One region of the Polaromonas sp. P3_A5 genome, then DNA from elsewhere that is predicted to be linked to it. Evidence: predicted binding sites of a transcription regulator. Region 1 holds the regulator's gene; the other holds the start of a gene.

Region 1 (6,654 bases):
GGCCCGCTCGACTACGACCGGGAAAAACAGGAACTTGTTTCCCGCAGCGCCCGCCTCGCGTACCCGGTGCGCGACGGGCTTCCCGTGCTGCTGGAAAGCGAAGCGCGGACCTTGACCGACGAAGAGCTCGGCCTGTGAACGGGTCCTTGAAAAACACAGGCAAGACCCCGAAAGCATGAGCTTCACCGTCCTCATTCCGGCCAGGCTGGCCTCTACACGCCTGCCCAACAAGCCGCTCGCCGACATCGGCGGCGCACCCATGGTCGTGCGTGTGGCGCAGCGCGCGATGCAGAGCACTGCCCTGCGCACCGTCGTCGCAACCGACAGCAACGAAATCATCGAAAAATGCGCGTCTTTCGGCATCGCCGCCGTGCTCACCCGGGAAGACCATCCCAGCGGCAGCGACCGGCTCGCGGAAGCCTGCAGCGTGCTGGGACTCGCGGACGACGACATTGTGGTGAACGTGCAAGGTGACGAGCCGCTGATTGACCCGGCCTTGATCGACGCGGTCGCACGCCTGCTCATCGAGCGCCCGGACTGCGCCATGAGCACGGCGGCGCATGCCATCCAGCAGCTGGCCGACCTGAACAACCCCAATGTGGTCAAGGTTGTGCTTGATGCGCGCCATACGGCCCTTTACTTCAGCCGCTCACCCATTCCGGCCGCGCGCGACTTTACCGGCAAGGCGTGGTGGGAGGCCGGCAGCAGCCTGCCCCGGCCACTCCGGCACGTAGGCATTTACGGCTATCGGGTGGGATTTCTGCGGGAGTTCCCGCGCCTTCCCCAGTCGCCACTCGAGCAACTGGAGTGCCTTGAGCAACTCCGGGCGCTGTGGCACGGCCATCGCATCGCCGTGCACATCACCGGCGACGTGCCTGGGCCGGGCGTTGACACGCCGGAAGACCTGGACCTCGCCCGCAAGCTGTTTTCCTGACCTGCCCTCCCCGGCATGACGCGGGCTCGTAAGTTGCTGTCAGGGGTGCATGCTATCCTTGGGAAAAACACAAGTGTGAGGCCTGCAGGGCGTGCCGGCAGCCCTCCATACCTGTCAAGCAGCCCCTGCGGAAACCGGCCGGCGGTTCGGGCTGACTTCAAGAATTCATAAAATCCGAGGACATCCATGAGACTGATTTTGTTGGGCGCGCCTGGCGCGGGCAAAGGGACGCAAGCGACCTTCATCTGCCAGAAGTACGGCATTCCCCAGATTTCCACCGGCGACATGCTTCGTGCGGCCGTCAAAGCCGGCACGCAGCTGGGCATTGAAGCCAAAAAAATCATGGACTCGGGTGCACTGGTCAGCGACGACCTGATCATCAATTTAGTCAAAGAGCGCATTGCCCAGCCCGACTGCGCCAAGGGCTTTCTGTTTGACGGCTTTCCCCGCACCATTCCGCAGGCCGACGCCATGAAGTCTGCCGGCGTCAAGCTGGATTACGTTCTTGAAATCGACGTACCATTCGACGCCATCATCGAGCGCATGAGCGGACGCCGTTCGCACCCCGCCTCAGGCCGCACCTATCACGTCAAGTTCAATCCGCCCAAGGTCGAAGGCAAAGACGATGTGACCGGCGAGCCGCTGATCCAGCGCGATGACGACAAGGAAGAAACCGTCCGCAAGCGCCTGGAGGTTTACAGCGCGCAGACCCGTCCGCTGGTTGAGTACTACTCCAGCTGGGCAAAGTCAGAGCCTGAACTGGCCCCAAAATACCGTGCCATCAGCGGCATGGGCGGTGTTGACGAGATCACCGCCCGCGCGTTCAAAGCGCTGGCGGGCTGAATCGAGCCTCCAGCGAGTCCATCTGCACCCCAAAGCCGTCAGTCTGACGGCTTTTTTCATTCCAGTTCCCGGCAGACTGAAATCGGAAGGCAGGGTTCAGCTTTGCGCCAACAGCTCGAGCATCATCGCTATTCTCGCCTTCACGGGGCTCAGCCCCTGCGAATCAGAAAACAGATCCCCGGGTGTGGGCAAGACACGACCATTGAGGCACCTTGTCGACCGGACGACCCGCACCCCCGCAGACCGCGCGCGAAGCAAGGCCGCCTCCAGCGCATGGTGCAAGGTGCCATTACCCGTGGCGGCAACTACAAGCCCCTGAACACCCTGCGCCAGCAACGCGTCCACGACCGCACCACTGGCGCCGGCATGGTTCATGACGATCTCAACGTGCGGCCACTGGACCGGAACCACGGAGTTCGCTATTATTTTAATAGCTGCTTGCGCTCGTTCTACATGGGTTTCAGGCCAATTTCGCATTAACCTGAGGAATCCTTCCTCCACATAGCCAATCGGCCCCGCATCACCAGAGTCAAAGGCGTCAACCTTGTAGGTATGCACTTTCTGCACGTCCAGCGCGCTGTGGATGGTTCCGGCGCACACCGCAACCACACCCCTCGCCCCCGCATGACGCGCCGCCGCCATGGCATCCAGCATGTTCTGGGGGCCGTCAGGCACCAGCGCCGTCGCGGGCCGCATGGCGCAGGTCAGCACCACAGGTTTATCGGGGCGGCACACCGCATGAAGGAAATATGCCGTCTCTTCCAGCGTGTCCGTTCCGTGCGTGATAACAATGCCCTGCACGTCCGGCTGGGCCAGAAAGTAATTGACCCGACTGGCCAGCTGCATCCATACCTCGAAGCTCATGTCCTTACTGTCGACCTGCGCGACCTGCTCGGTCATCAAGGGGCCGTACCTTGCCAAGGACGGGACCGCCACGACCAGCTGCTCAACGCCCACCTGGGCGGCGGTATAGCCGATGTTGTCCGACGCACTCGCAGCCTGCCCGGCAATCGTGCCGCCAGTGCCCAGAATCACAATATTTTGAGGATACATAAAACGTAAACTTGCAATCTTTTAAAAACTGGATGAAAATACAGTTACTGGATATTAAAACAGCTACAGCAACGTGCGTACCCAAAGCCAACAGGCAATACGCAAGCGGGCTGAAGTTGTGATTCAAGGAGCAACAGTGATGAGCACACTCGATAACTTTCCGCATTTTCCCTCTGAGGCTCCCAAGCTCACTGCGCGCCAGCAGCAAATTCTGGAATTGATCCAGAGCGCCATCGCGCGCACGGGCGCCCCGCCCACCCGTGCTGAAATCGCCGCTGAGCTTGGCTTTCGCTCTGCCAACGCCGCCGAGGAGCACTTGCAGGCACTGGCCCGCAAAGGCGTCATCGAGCTGGTCAGCGGGACTTCACGCGGCATACGTTTGCGCAATGACGCCCTTCGCAGCCTGAACGAATCCAGAATCAAACAGTTTTCCCTGCCGTTGCAAAGCCTGGCCCAACTCGCCCTACCTCTGGTGGGGCGGGTTGCTGCTGGCAGCCCGATTCTCGCGCAGGAACATGTCGAGCAAACCTATTATTTTGAAAGCAGCCTGTTTCAGCGCCAGCCCGACTACCTGCTCAAGGTTCGCGGCATGAGCATGCGGGACGCAGGCATCATGGATGGCGACCTGCTGGCCGTCAAGCAATCAAAGGAAGCCAAGAATGGTCAAATTGTCGTGGCCCGGCTGGGTGATGAAGTGACCGTCAAGCGCTTTCGCCGCAACAAGCACCTGATCGAACTTCTGCCCGAAAACCCGGACTTTAAAACCATTGTGGTCGAGCCCGGCGAGCCTTTCGAACTGGAAGGCCTGGCCGTCGGCCTCATTCGCAACACGATGCTGATGTAGGCAGTTCACCTGGCCACGCACCAGGTGGCGGGCGTTTGGCCGTTGTGATGGCCAACACCCTGGTGCCGGGGCCTTCCTGGCAATTTGCCAGTTTGCAATCCTGCCTGTGTAAACCTCTCTCATACAGGAGTTCATCATGGGAATCATCAGTTTTTCACATACACCAATGTCGTCAGTCCTGCTGGCACCCGTGCAGGCATTGGTGTCATTGTTTTTGCCGGCGCAGGGTATGGCTGGGGCAAGCCGTTTTTCCGCGCCAGCCGGCGCGCAGCCCAGATCTCACCAGCTTGCGCTACCCTTTGCTTCCGGCGATTTCGCGGCAATGCGCGGCCCGTCTGCCCGCGCCACTGGTACTCTTGCCGTCCAACGCTCTGTCAAGGCGTCCCGACCCAGCCGGCTGCGAGTTGTCCGTGAGTTTGACTCCAATGTCGGCCCAGCGTGCGCTGGCCGCATGGTGATATCCGGCCGCATGGCCGACGTCTGCGCGGAACTTGAGCGCATGAGCCAGCGAGAAACCTCTTTGAGATAACTGGTACGGCAAGCTTCCCACCAGAAGTTCAGCCCGGGCCTATGCGCTTTGCGGCGCCGTCTAGTGCGTTTCCTTGAGATACAAAATCCCCAGTCGGAAGTGACCCCGGCGGCAAGGAAGAAAAATCTTGCAGGCACAATATCGGCATGAATATTGTGATCCTCGACGACTATCAGGACGCGGTGCGGAAACTGAACTGCGCAGCCAAGCTGGAGGCCTACCCCGCCAAGGTCTATACCAACACCGTTAAAGGCATCGGCCAGCTGTCCGTCCGCCTCAAGGATGCCGATGTCATCGTCCTGATCCGGGAGAGAACCCAGCTCAACCGGCAAGTTATTGAAAAGCTGCCCAAACTCAAGCTGATTGCCCAGACAGGCCGTGTCGGAAGCCATATAGATGTCGCGGCTTGCACAGAACGCGGCATCGCGGTTGCCGAGGGCATTGGGTCTCCTACGGCACCCGCGGAGCTGACCTGGGCACTGGTGATGACCGCCATGCGCCGCATTCCGCACTATGTAGCCCACTTGAAGCATGGCGCCTGGCAGCAGGCAGGGCTCAAGTCAGCTTCGATGCCACCCAACTTCGGCATTGGCTCCGTCCTCAAGGGCAAGACATTGGGGGTATGGAGCTACGGGAAGATCGGGCAAATTGTGGCTGGCTACGGCAGGGCCTTCGGTATGCGTGTCGTCATTTGGGGCCGCGACGCATCACTGGAGCGGGCACAGGCCGATGGCTTTGAAGTCGCGGCCAGCAAAGCCGAATTCTTTGAGCAAAGCGATGTACTGAGCCTTCACCTGCGACTCAACGCAGAGACACGCGGTATCGTCACGCTGGAAGACCTGTCGCGCATGAAAACCACGTCCCTGCTGGTGAATACATCAAGGGCGGAGCTGATCGAGCCGGAAGCATTGATCGCCTCCCTCAATCGCGGGCGGCCCGGCCTGGCGGCCATCGATGTTTTTGAGTCGGAGCCCATCCTGCAAGGCCATGCGCTGCTCCGCCTGGAAAACTGCATTTGCACGCCGCATATTGGCTATGTTGAACAGGACAGCTATGAGCTGTACTTTGGCGCGGCGTTTGACAACGTCGTCAACTTCATCAAGGGCACGCCCACCAATATCGTCAACCCGGGGGCCTTGCAAGTACGGCGCTGATGTGACACGCCCAGCCTGATCAAGTGCGCGTAAACCCGGGATTCCCGGCGAGCCAGGCTCAAACTTCGCTCAAGTTTTCTGCGTCGGCCCCGAAGAATCCGGAAAGTCGAGGTCAAACTCGATGAGATTGTTGGCAGCGGCTTGCGGCGGCCGCGCACCAGCGTCGATCGATGGAAACGGGACCAGGTCCCCGCCCTCACCTGCACTCAAATCAATATCAAGGCCAAGCCGGGGGGAAGCGGGAGGCTGCGTCGGGTCGGTTGCACCTGCCACGGCAGGAGACGGCAAAGGCGCCACGATCTGGAACCGGGCTGACAGTGGCTGGATGCTGGTGGGTCCAAAGCCTGCAACGCTTGGGAGCGTATCCGGCATGGTCGGAATCGACGGTGCGTCCGATGGTTTTACCGGTGCTTCGGCGTCGCCGGGCGGCCGGCTAACAATCCTTTTTGCGATCGAGTGGAGGAGCAACAGCTCGCGGTAGGCGGCCAGGCTGAAGACCTCTCCCCGCGAATCCGGTTTGCGGAATATGGACTCTTCAAGTACGTCGAGTACCTTGGGCGTTGGCCAGAGGGCCTCAATCCGCGAGAGGGCCTCCGTGTAATACTCAAGATCGTGCGTATTCGCCGCGTATTCGTCGAATGGCGGCACCTTGGCATTGAACATCTTGTTGAAGTCTGTGCGCAACGCGTCGTAATCCTCCCGGCGTCCCAAGCTGTGATAGAGGTCAAACAGGTCGAGATAGACGAGCGCGCTTGTTTCCACGTTGTCCATGATGTGGTGGCGCAGAACATCTACCGCCTTGTCGGGCCGGCCGAGCGACAGGAAAAAATCGGCCTGTTGCTGCACATCAAACAGCTCTTCGGCATTCACAATCCGCGGCATGCTGCTGATACCGCTCAGGCTAGGCAGAAATTCCGAGGGGAATCTGGATTCGGCAACCCTTGGGCGCGCCACGGCGCTTGAAGCCGGCGTATTTTTCGGCGCATCGAGAAATGGTTCGCTGGGATCGAAATCAACCAGCGAATCGGGCATAGGCCCGGCGCTCACCGATTCAGCTTCTGAGGCCCCGCGCAAAAAGGCTTTCCCGGTGTTACCCGTACCTTCAGTCACATAAGGCGCGCTGTCTTCGGCAAACCCTTTGCCCCACCATGATCCCCGGCTGACACGGCTTTGCTGTCGGCTACGTATCCATAGTGCCAGGATCGCAAGAAGGGAGGCGACCAGCAAGGCGTAAAGGGCGTATACGAGCCAGTTGTTATAGCGTTCACCGCGCGCCTGCTCAAGCTGGCCGCGCATT
Region 2 (6,654 bases), 670 kb from region 1:
CTTTCCCGGCATGGATGCCCTCAAAGGGCTGGCCTGCGTCCTCATTGTTTTGCATCACCTGGCTTTTTACGGCCCGATGTCGGATGTGGTGCACCCGTTCGCACCGGCCTTGATGGACTGGCTTTACGACTACGCCCGCATGGCCGTGCAGGTGTTCCTGGTCGTGAGCGGTTTTCTGGCGGCGGCCTCGCTGGCGCCACAGGGTGTGGCCGTGTTCGGTGCACCTGGCACCCTGATTTTTCGCCGCTACTGGCGACTCGTCAAACCCTATCTGGTGGCGCTGGCCGTGAGCATGCTCGTGGCCGCGTTGGTCAGGCCCTGGTTCGCACATCATTCGGTGCCGGATGCTCCCACGGTGCACCAGCTGCTCGCCCATGTCCTGTTGCTGCAGGACCTGCTCGGGCAGGACGCGCTTTCTGCCGGTGTCTGGTACGTGGCCATCGACTTCCAGCTCTACGCCATGGCGGTTCTCATCTTTGCCTTTGCCCGGCGGTTCCAGTTTCAGCCACACAACGGCGACGCAACGCACACTACTTCGGTTTCGGCCCCACTCGGCGTGAGCCTCATCCTGTTGGTTGCCTTGGCTTCGCTGCTGTTTTTCAACCGCCTGCCGGCCTTTGATATCACCGCCCTCTATTTTTGCGGCTCCTATGCCCTGGGCATGCTGGCCTTCTGGGCCTCAAACCGCCTTGGCGCGCGGCGCAGCTTCTGGCTCGTGACCCTGGCGGTGATGGGCGGGCTGGCCCTGGCGCTGGATTTCAGGGGGCGCCTGGTGGTGGCACTGGTCACCGCCTTCGGCCTGGTCGGGCTGGCGGTGCTGCAGCCACAGTCCTGGCCGGTGCGATGGCTGCAGCAGCGCCGGCTGGTGCAGCTGGGCCAGATGTCCTACTCTGTGTTCCTCATCCACTTTCCGGTGTGCCTGCTGGTCAATGCCATCGTGAGCCATTTCTGGCCCACGCAGCTTGCGGCAAATGTGCTGGGCCTGCTGCTGGCCTTCCTGCTGTCGCTGCTGGCGGGCTGGGTGCTGTATCAGTCGGTGGAATCGCGGCCGATTCCTTTGCGGCCGCGCTGGTTGAGTCGCTTTTATTTGCGTTAAAAAGCAGCTCTTCGCCTTTCTGGACAAGCGCAACTAGCTATTGAATTAATAGCATTCAACCGGAGCCAGGCTCACTGCCTGAACATCTCCAGCTTCAATGCCGCAGGCTCACCCAGCCATGAGGCATGCGTGGTGTGGTCGGCCAGGTCGTCGCCGGTGAGCCCGTGCACAAACACATCCAGTCCGTCGCGGTGTTCTTCGAGCCAGGGAATGACGCTGTCAAACGCCGCGCGGTCAAATGCCAGCTGGCAACTCCAGCGCGGGTGCGGTCCCACCTCTCGTTCATGCACCCGCCCCACGGCAATCCCGAAAAGCGCACCGGCCTTTTCGCACAGGGCGCGTGCCTGCTCAACGGTGCCGGGCCCGAAGTACACATGGGCGTGGTAGCGGGCATAAAGGTTTTCGGGGCGCTGGATCATGGTGAAACGGAAAGGGAGAAGAGGGACGGAAAAATGAAAAAGGGGGCGTATCAATGACTGCATTGGATGAGTCCTCAGGCATCCTCCAGAAACGTCAGGGCCGGTAGCGGTGCATCGGGGTTTTCTTCTCGGGCTTTTGCATGCGTCTGCTTCATGCGCTGCCGGCAATGCGCCAGGTCTTTTACCTGAAACAGGAAAAACACCTCGGCCGCGTCTTCCGCGTTTTGCCAGAGGTGCTCCAGATACATGCCTTGCTTCGCATGTTCGTCCGCGTCCTTTTCCAGCTGCTGTTTAACGGCGGCCAGCGGCGCGCCGGTGAGTTTTACCAGTACGTGTGCCATGGGACGTCTCCTGCTTTAAACCCATTATTGCGGGCCCTGTTGCAGACATTTGCTAAAGGGTTTTTGTTTGAATATACTGTATTTATATACAGTATCTTTCTGCGACCTTGCCGGGCACTGCGCTTGCCCCCACCAAATCTTATTAATCCATGTCCGACGCCATCATCCCGCTACACGCCATCAAGGGCCGAGGCACTGCCACGCGCATGCCGCACCGGTTTGAAAAAGACGTGCGCAACGCATGGGACGACGGCTGGGGTACGCTGGAAGAAGGCGCGGCGGGCGAGGCGCCCCGGATCGAAACCACGGTCACGATGGAAGAAGCGCGCAGCGCCATTGTCGGCAACGATTCGCCCGATATCTTTTTTGACTACAGCATCAATCCCTACCGGGGCTGTGAGCATGGCTGTGTGTACTGTTATGCGCGGCCCACACACAGCTACCTCAATCTTTCGCCGGGGCTGGACTTTGAAACCAGGATCATCGCCAAGCGCAACATTGCCGAGGTGCTGCGCGCCGACCTGCGCAAACGCAGCTATGTTCCCAAGCTGCTTAACATCGGCTCGGCCACAGACTGCTACCAGCCCGCCGAGCGCGAGCTGCGACTGACGCGCAGCATCATCGAGGTGATGCAGGAAGTGCGGCACCCGTTCTCTTTGATCACCAAATCCAGCGGCGTGGAGCGCGACCTGGACCTGCTGGCGCCGCTGGCCGCTGACAAGCTGGCCGCCGCCTACGTGACCATCACCACGCTCGACGGCGAACTCGCGCGCAAGCTGGAGCCGCGCGCGGCCGCACCGCACCGGCGCCTGCGCACCATCCGCACGCTGGCAGAGCACGGCGTTCCCGTCGGCGTCAGTGTGGCGCCGCAAATCCCATTTGTGAACGACGACATGGAGCATGTGCTGGAGGCCGCCTGGGAGGCCGGTGCGCGCAGCGCGTTCTATACCGTGATCCGTCTGCCCTGGGAAGTGGCACCCATCTTCAAGGAGTGGCTGGAGCTGCACTACCCGCAGCGCGCCGCGCGCATCATGGCGCGCATCCACGAAATGCGCGGCGGCAAGGATTACGACAGCGACTTTGCCTCGCGCATGAAAGGCCACGGCCTGTGGGCCGAACTCATCAAGCAGCGTTTTGAGAAAGCCTGCAACCGGATTGGCTTTAACCGCCAGCGCATTGAGCTGGATTTGAGCCGGTTCCGGCCGCCAGCGGCTGCGGGGTCCGAGGGGCAGGGCAGGCTGTTCTGAGGGCGCGCGCGTCAGTTCGACGCTAGGGCTATAGTCCAAAAATGCGTGTGCATCACGCCTCATACTGTTTGAAGATAAAAGGAGTTCACCTTGGCGCTTGACTGGAAATATTCATCGGAAGGCATGGTCGCCGCAGACTGGGAAGAACTGTCGAACCTTTACCGGATGGCCCCACTGGGCGACAAGAAGCCGGCCGACCTGCAGGTCGTATTCACCAACAGCATGTTCAAGTGTTTTGTGTACGACGCCGGCAAGCTGATTGCCGCCGGCCGTGCGGTGGCGGACGGCAAGGATTGCTCTTATATCTGCGACATCGCGGTAGCGCCGGACCGGCAGGGCTCCGGCATGGGCAAGGACATGGTCGCGGCGCTGGTGCGGCTTTCCAGCGGTCACAAAAAAATCATCCTCTACGCGGTGGCCGGCAAGGAACCGTTTTACCGCAAGCTTGGCTTTCGGCGCATGCTGACCGCGATGGCGATTTTTGCGAATACCGAGCAAGCGCTGCAAAGCGGTTTGATCAGCGATAACTGATCGGGCAACCGAGAGCCGGCCCTAACGCAGATAACTGCGGTTCAGCCTCACTTCAAGCTTTTTCTGCAGCGTTTCAAACGAGGCGCTCATGGCCCAGTAAATGCCCGCCGCCGCCAGGTACAGCGGAAAGGGCTGGAAGGTCGTGGCAATCACTTCCTTGGTCGCCAGCATCAGCTCGCCCACGGCAATCACCGACACCAGCGAGGTGTCCTTGATCAGGCTGATCAGGCTGTTGGAGAGACTGGGCACCGCCAGACGCAGGGCCTGCGGGCCGATCACATAGCGCAGTGTTTGCGCTTGTGTGAGGCCCAGGCTGCGGGCGGCGTTCCACTGCCCGTGTTCCACACCGTTGATCGCGCCGCGAATGGTTTCCGACAGGTAGGCTCCCACGTTCAGGCTCAGGCCCAGGATGCCCGCGCTGATCGGGTCGAACTGGATGCCGATGCTAGGCAGGCCGAAGTAAATGACGAAGAGCTGCACCAGCAGCGGCGTGCCGCGCATGCAGCTGACGTACAGCGTTGCAAACTGCGAAAGCCCAGGCACCTTCGCCAGTCGCGTCACGGCCACGATGGTACCGATGATGGCACCGAAGAATACAGATGCCACCGCCAGCAGCAGCGTCCACGCCGCGCCTTTGAGCATCAGTGGCAGGGCATCGCGCAGCAACTGGGTCAAGCCAGACAAATCCATGGGAGTCTCCACAAATAAAAACCCCGGCAGTGAGCCGGGGTTGCTTCAGGGCGCCTGCCGGAAAGCGGCGCGCGGCTGATCGAATGTTACTTCGGTTATTTCACGGCGACAGGCGGCTTGCTCACGTCGCGGTCAAACCACTTGGTGGATATCTTCGCGAAGCTGCCGTCGGCCTGCAGGTCGGCCAGCGCCTTGTCGATGGCGGCCTTGAACTTCGGGTTGTTCTTGACGAAGGGAATGCCGGATTTTTCAAGGTCGCCCACGGGCGCACCGGGCTTGAGCGGCAGCTTGGTTTGTTTGACGATGTAGGGAATCAGCAGGCTGTCGTTGAGCGCGGCGTCAATGCGGCCCAAAGCCAGGTCTTGCAAATACTCTTGCGCGCCGGGATAGGTCTTCACGTCAATGCCGCCGACTTTTTTGGCGATGTCGGCGTAGTTGGTGCCCTGGCCCAGGCCGAGCTTTTTGCCCTTGAGGTCGGCCAACGTCTTGAACTCGCGCTTTTCATCCTTGCGGATGATCAGTTGCGGTGCAGAGATGGTGTAGGGCTCGGAGAAGTCAAAGGTCTCCTTGCGCTTGTCGGTGATGCCGACCTGGTTGATCACCACGTCGTACTTGCCGGCCTGCAGGCCTGCCAGGATGGCACTCCACTCGCTCGTGGAGAACTCGGCTTTGACGCCCAGCTTCTGCGCCAAGGCATTGGCCAGTTCCACTTCAAAGCCGGCGAGCTGGCCGCCTTCCTTGTAGTTGAAGGGCGGGTAGGTGCCTTCAAGTGCAACTTTGAGGGTGCCGCGCTGTTTGACGGTGTCGAGCAGGTCGGCTGCGCTGGCGCTGAGTGCGAGCGTCAAAAGAAGTGTGGAAGCGATGGTGGAGGCGGCAGCCTTGCGAATATTCATATTCAACCCTTGCATAAGAGAATTGTTATTGAGATGAAAAGTGAATATTAAATCTGCCGTCACATTGGTGCATGCAGGGCGACAAAGGCCCTACGGCGCATCCGGATGCTTCGCGGACGCTGAGCGCGGACTCAGGGCTTGGCGCAGTGGGCGTAGATGTCGAGCGCAGGCTTGTAGACGCTGGTCTGCACATTCATCAGGCCGAGCACCGAGTGGAAGTAATTGTCGTGGCTCACCATGGCGTCCAGTTGCTCCTTCAGGCATGCCGTCGTCAGCTTGTTGCGCTGCTCGAATGCGGGTGAGAGCCAGGTGATCCACGGCACGCGCTTTTGCACTTCAGGCGCAATGCCGTAGGGCATGCCGTGCAGGTAGAGGTTGTTCTCACCCAGCGACTCTCCGTGGTCGGCGAGGTAGAGCAGGGCAGGCGCGCTGCGCGCCTCTTGTGCCTTGAGCCACTGGATGGAAGACGCCAGCAATTTGTCGGTGTAGACGATGCTGTTGTCATAGGCATTGAGCAGGCCTTCGCGGCTGCAGCTTTGCAGCGCGTTGTCGGTGCACTCGGGCAGGAATTTTTTGACGGCTTGGGGCGAGCGCTTGTAATACGCCGGGCCGTGGCCACCCATCTGGTGCATCACGACCACCACGCCCTTGGCGCGGCGCTCGGCCGGCAGCGCGGCAATGCGTTCGTCAATGCCGTGCAGCATCACTTCGTCAAAACATTCGCCGCTGTCGCACAGGCCCGGTACTTTGAGCTGTATGGTGTTCACGTTGGGCACACGGTCGCACACGCCCTTGCAGCCAGACTGGTTGTCTATCCATAGCACGGCCAGGCCCGCGCGCTGCAGCACGTCCAGCATGCCCTCGTAATTGGCCGGGCGTGAGTCATAGGCTTCACGCCCGAAGTTGGAGAACATGCAGGGCACCGATGCGGCTGTGCTGGTGCCGCACGACCACGCGTTGCGCAGGCTCACGACGTTCTCATTTGCGAGCAGCGGGTTGGTGGGCCGGCTGTAGCCGTTGAGTGAAAAGTTGGCGCTGCGCGCTGTTTCACCCAGCACCAGCAACAGCAGCGGTGGCTTGGTTTGGGCTGTGTAATTGGCACCGAGTTTTGCGTCTTCACCCAACGGCAACAGAGTGGATTCGTCGCGCTGAAAGGGCTTTGCCGCGATGGCGCCTAGCGCGTAATAGGAATTGAGTGGGTTGATGAGATAACGCACATGCGTGTAGTTGCGCATGACGGAGGCAATGCTCTGGAAAAACAGGAACACCACTAACACCAGCAGCACGCACGCTCCGGTCAGCGTGGCTGCGTTGGTGAGCATCTGTCGCACTGCGCCTGCACGTCTGACCTTCTGCCGCCACAAAAAGATCATCGGCAGGACCGCCAGCACCATCACCGTGGCCAGCAGTCGCCAGTTCAGCAGGTCACGTGTTTCG

What was found. The regulator LexA, encoded in region 1, represses DNA repair genes until DNA is damaged. The targets are predictions, from matches to a motif close to ACTGTATNNNNATACAGT.
Region 2: a site for LexA is predicted at 1,932-1,949, ahead of AC1DU8_RS12775 (PA0069 family radical SAM protein). Genes of this name have one in related genera too.

Annotation. Positions count from the first base shown of each region.
Region 1 is NZ_JBFUGF010000001.1:2,021,070-2,027,723, reverse strand. It holds gene AC1DU8_RS09605 (Trm112 family protein) at 1-138, shown strand, start outside; gene kdsB (3-deoxy-manno-octulosonate cytidylyltransferase) at 176-934, shown strand; gene adk (adenylate kinase) at 1,121-1,777, shown strand; gene AC1DU8_RS09590 (asparaginase) at 1,874-2,830, opposite strand; gene lexA (transcriptional repressor LexA) at 2,970-3,674, shown strand; gene AC1DU8_RS09580 (hypothetical protein) at 3,811-4,203, shown strand; gene AC1DU8_RS09575 (D-2-hydroxyacid dehydrogenase family protein) at 4,350-5,357, shown strand; gene AC1DU8_RS09570 (type IV pilus assembly protein FimV) at 5,427-6,654, opposite strand, start outside.
Region 2 is NZ_JBFUGF010000001.1:2,691,313-2,697,966, reverse strand. It holds gene AC1DU8_RS12790 (acyltransferase family protein) at 11-1,096, shown strand; gene AC1DU8_RS12785 (DOPA 4,5-dioxygenase family protein) at 1,168-1,515, opposite strand; gene AC1DU8_RS12780 (hypothetical protein) at 1,590-1,856, opposite strand; gene AC1DU8_RS12775 (PA0069 family radical SAM protein) at 2,006-3,103, shown strand; gene AC1DU8_RS12770 (GNAT family N-acetyltransferase) at 3,194-3,634, shown strand; gene AC1DU8_RS12765 (amino acid ABC transporter permease) at 3,656-4,324, opposite strand; gene AC1DU8_RS12760 (transporter substrate-binding domain-containing protein) at 4,420-5,217, opposite strand; gene AC1DU8_RS12755 (phosphoethanolamine transferase) at 5,349-6,654, opposite strand, start outside.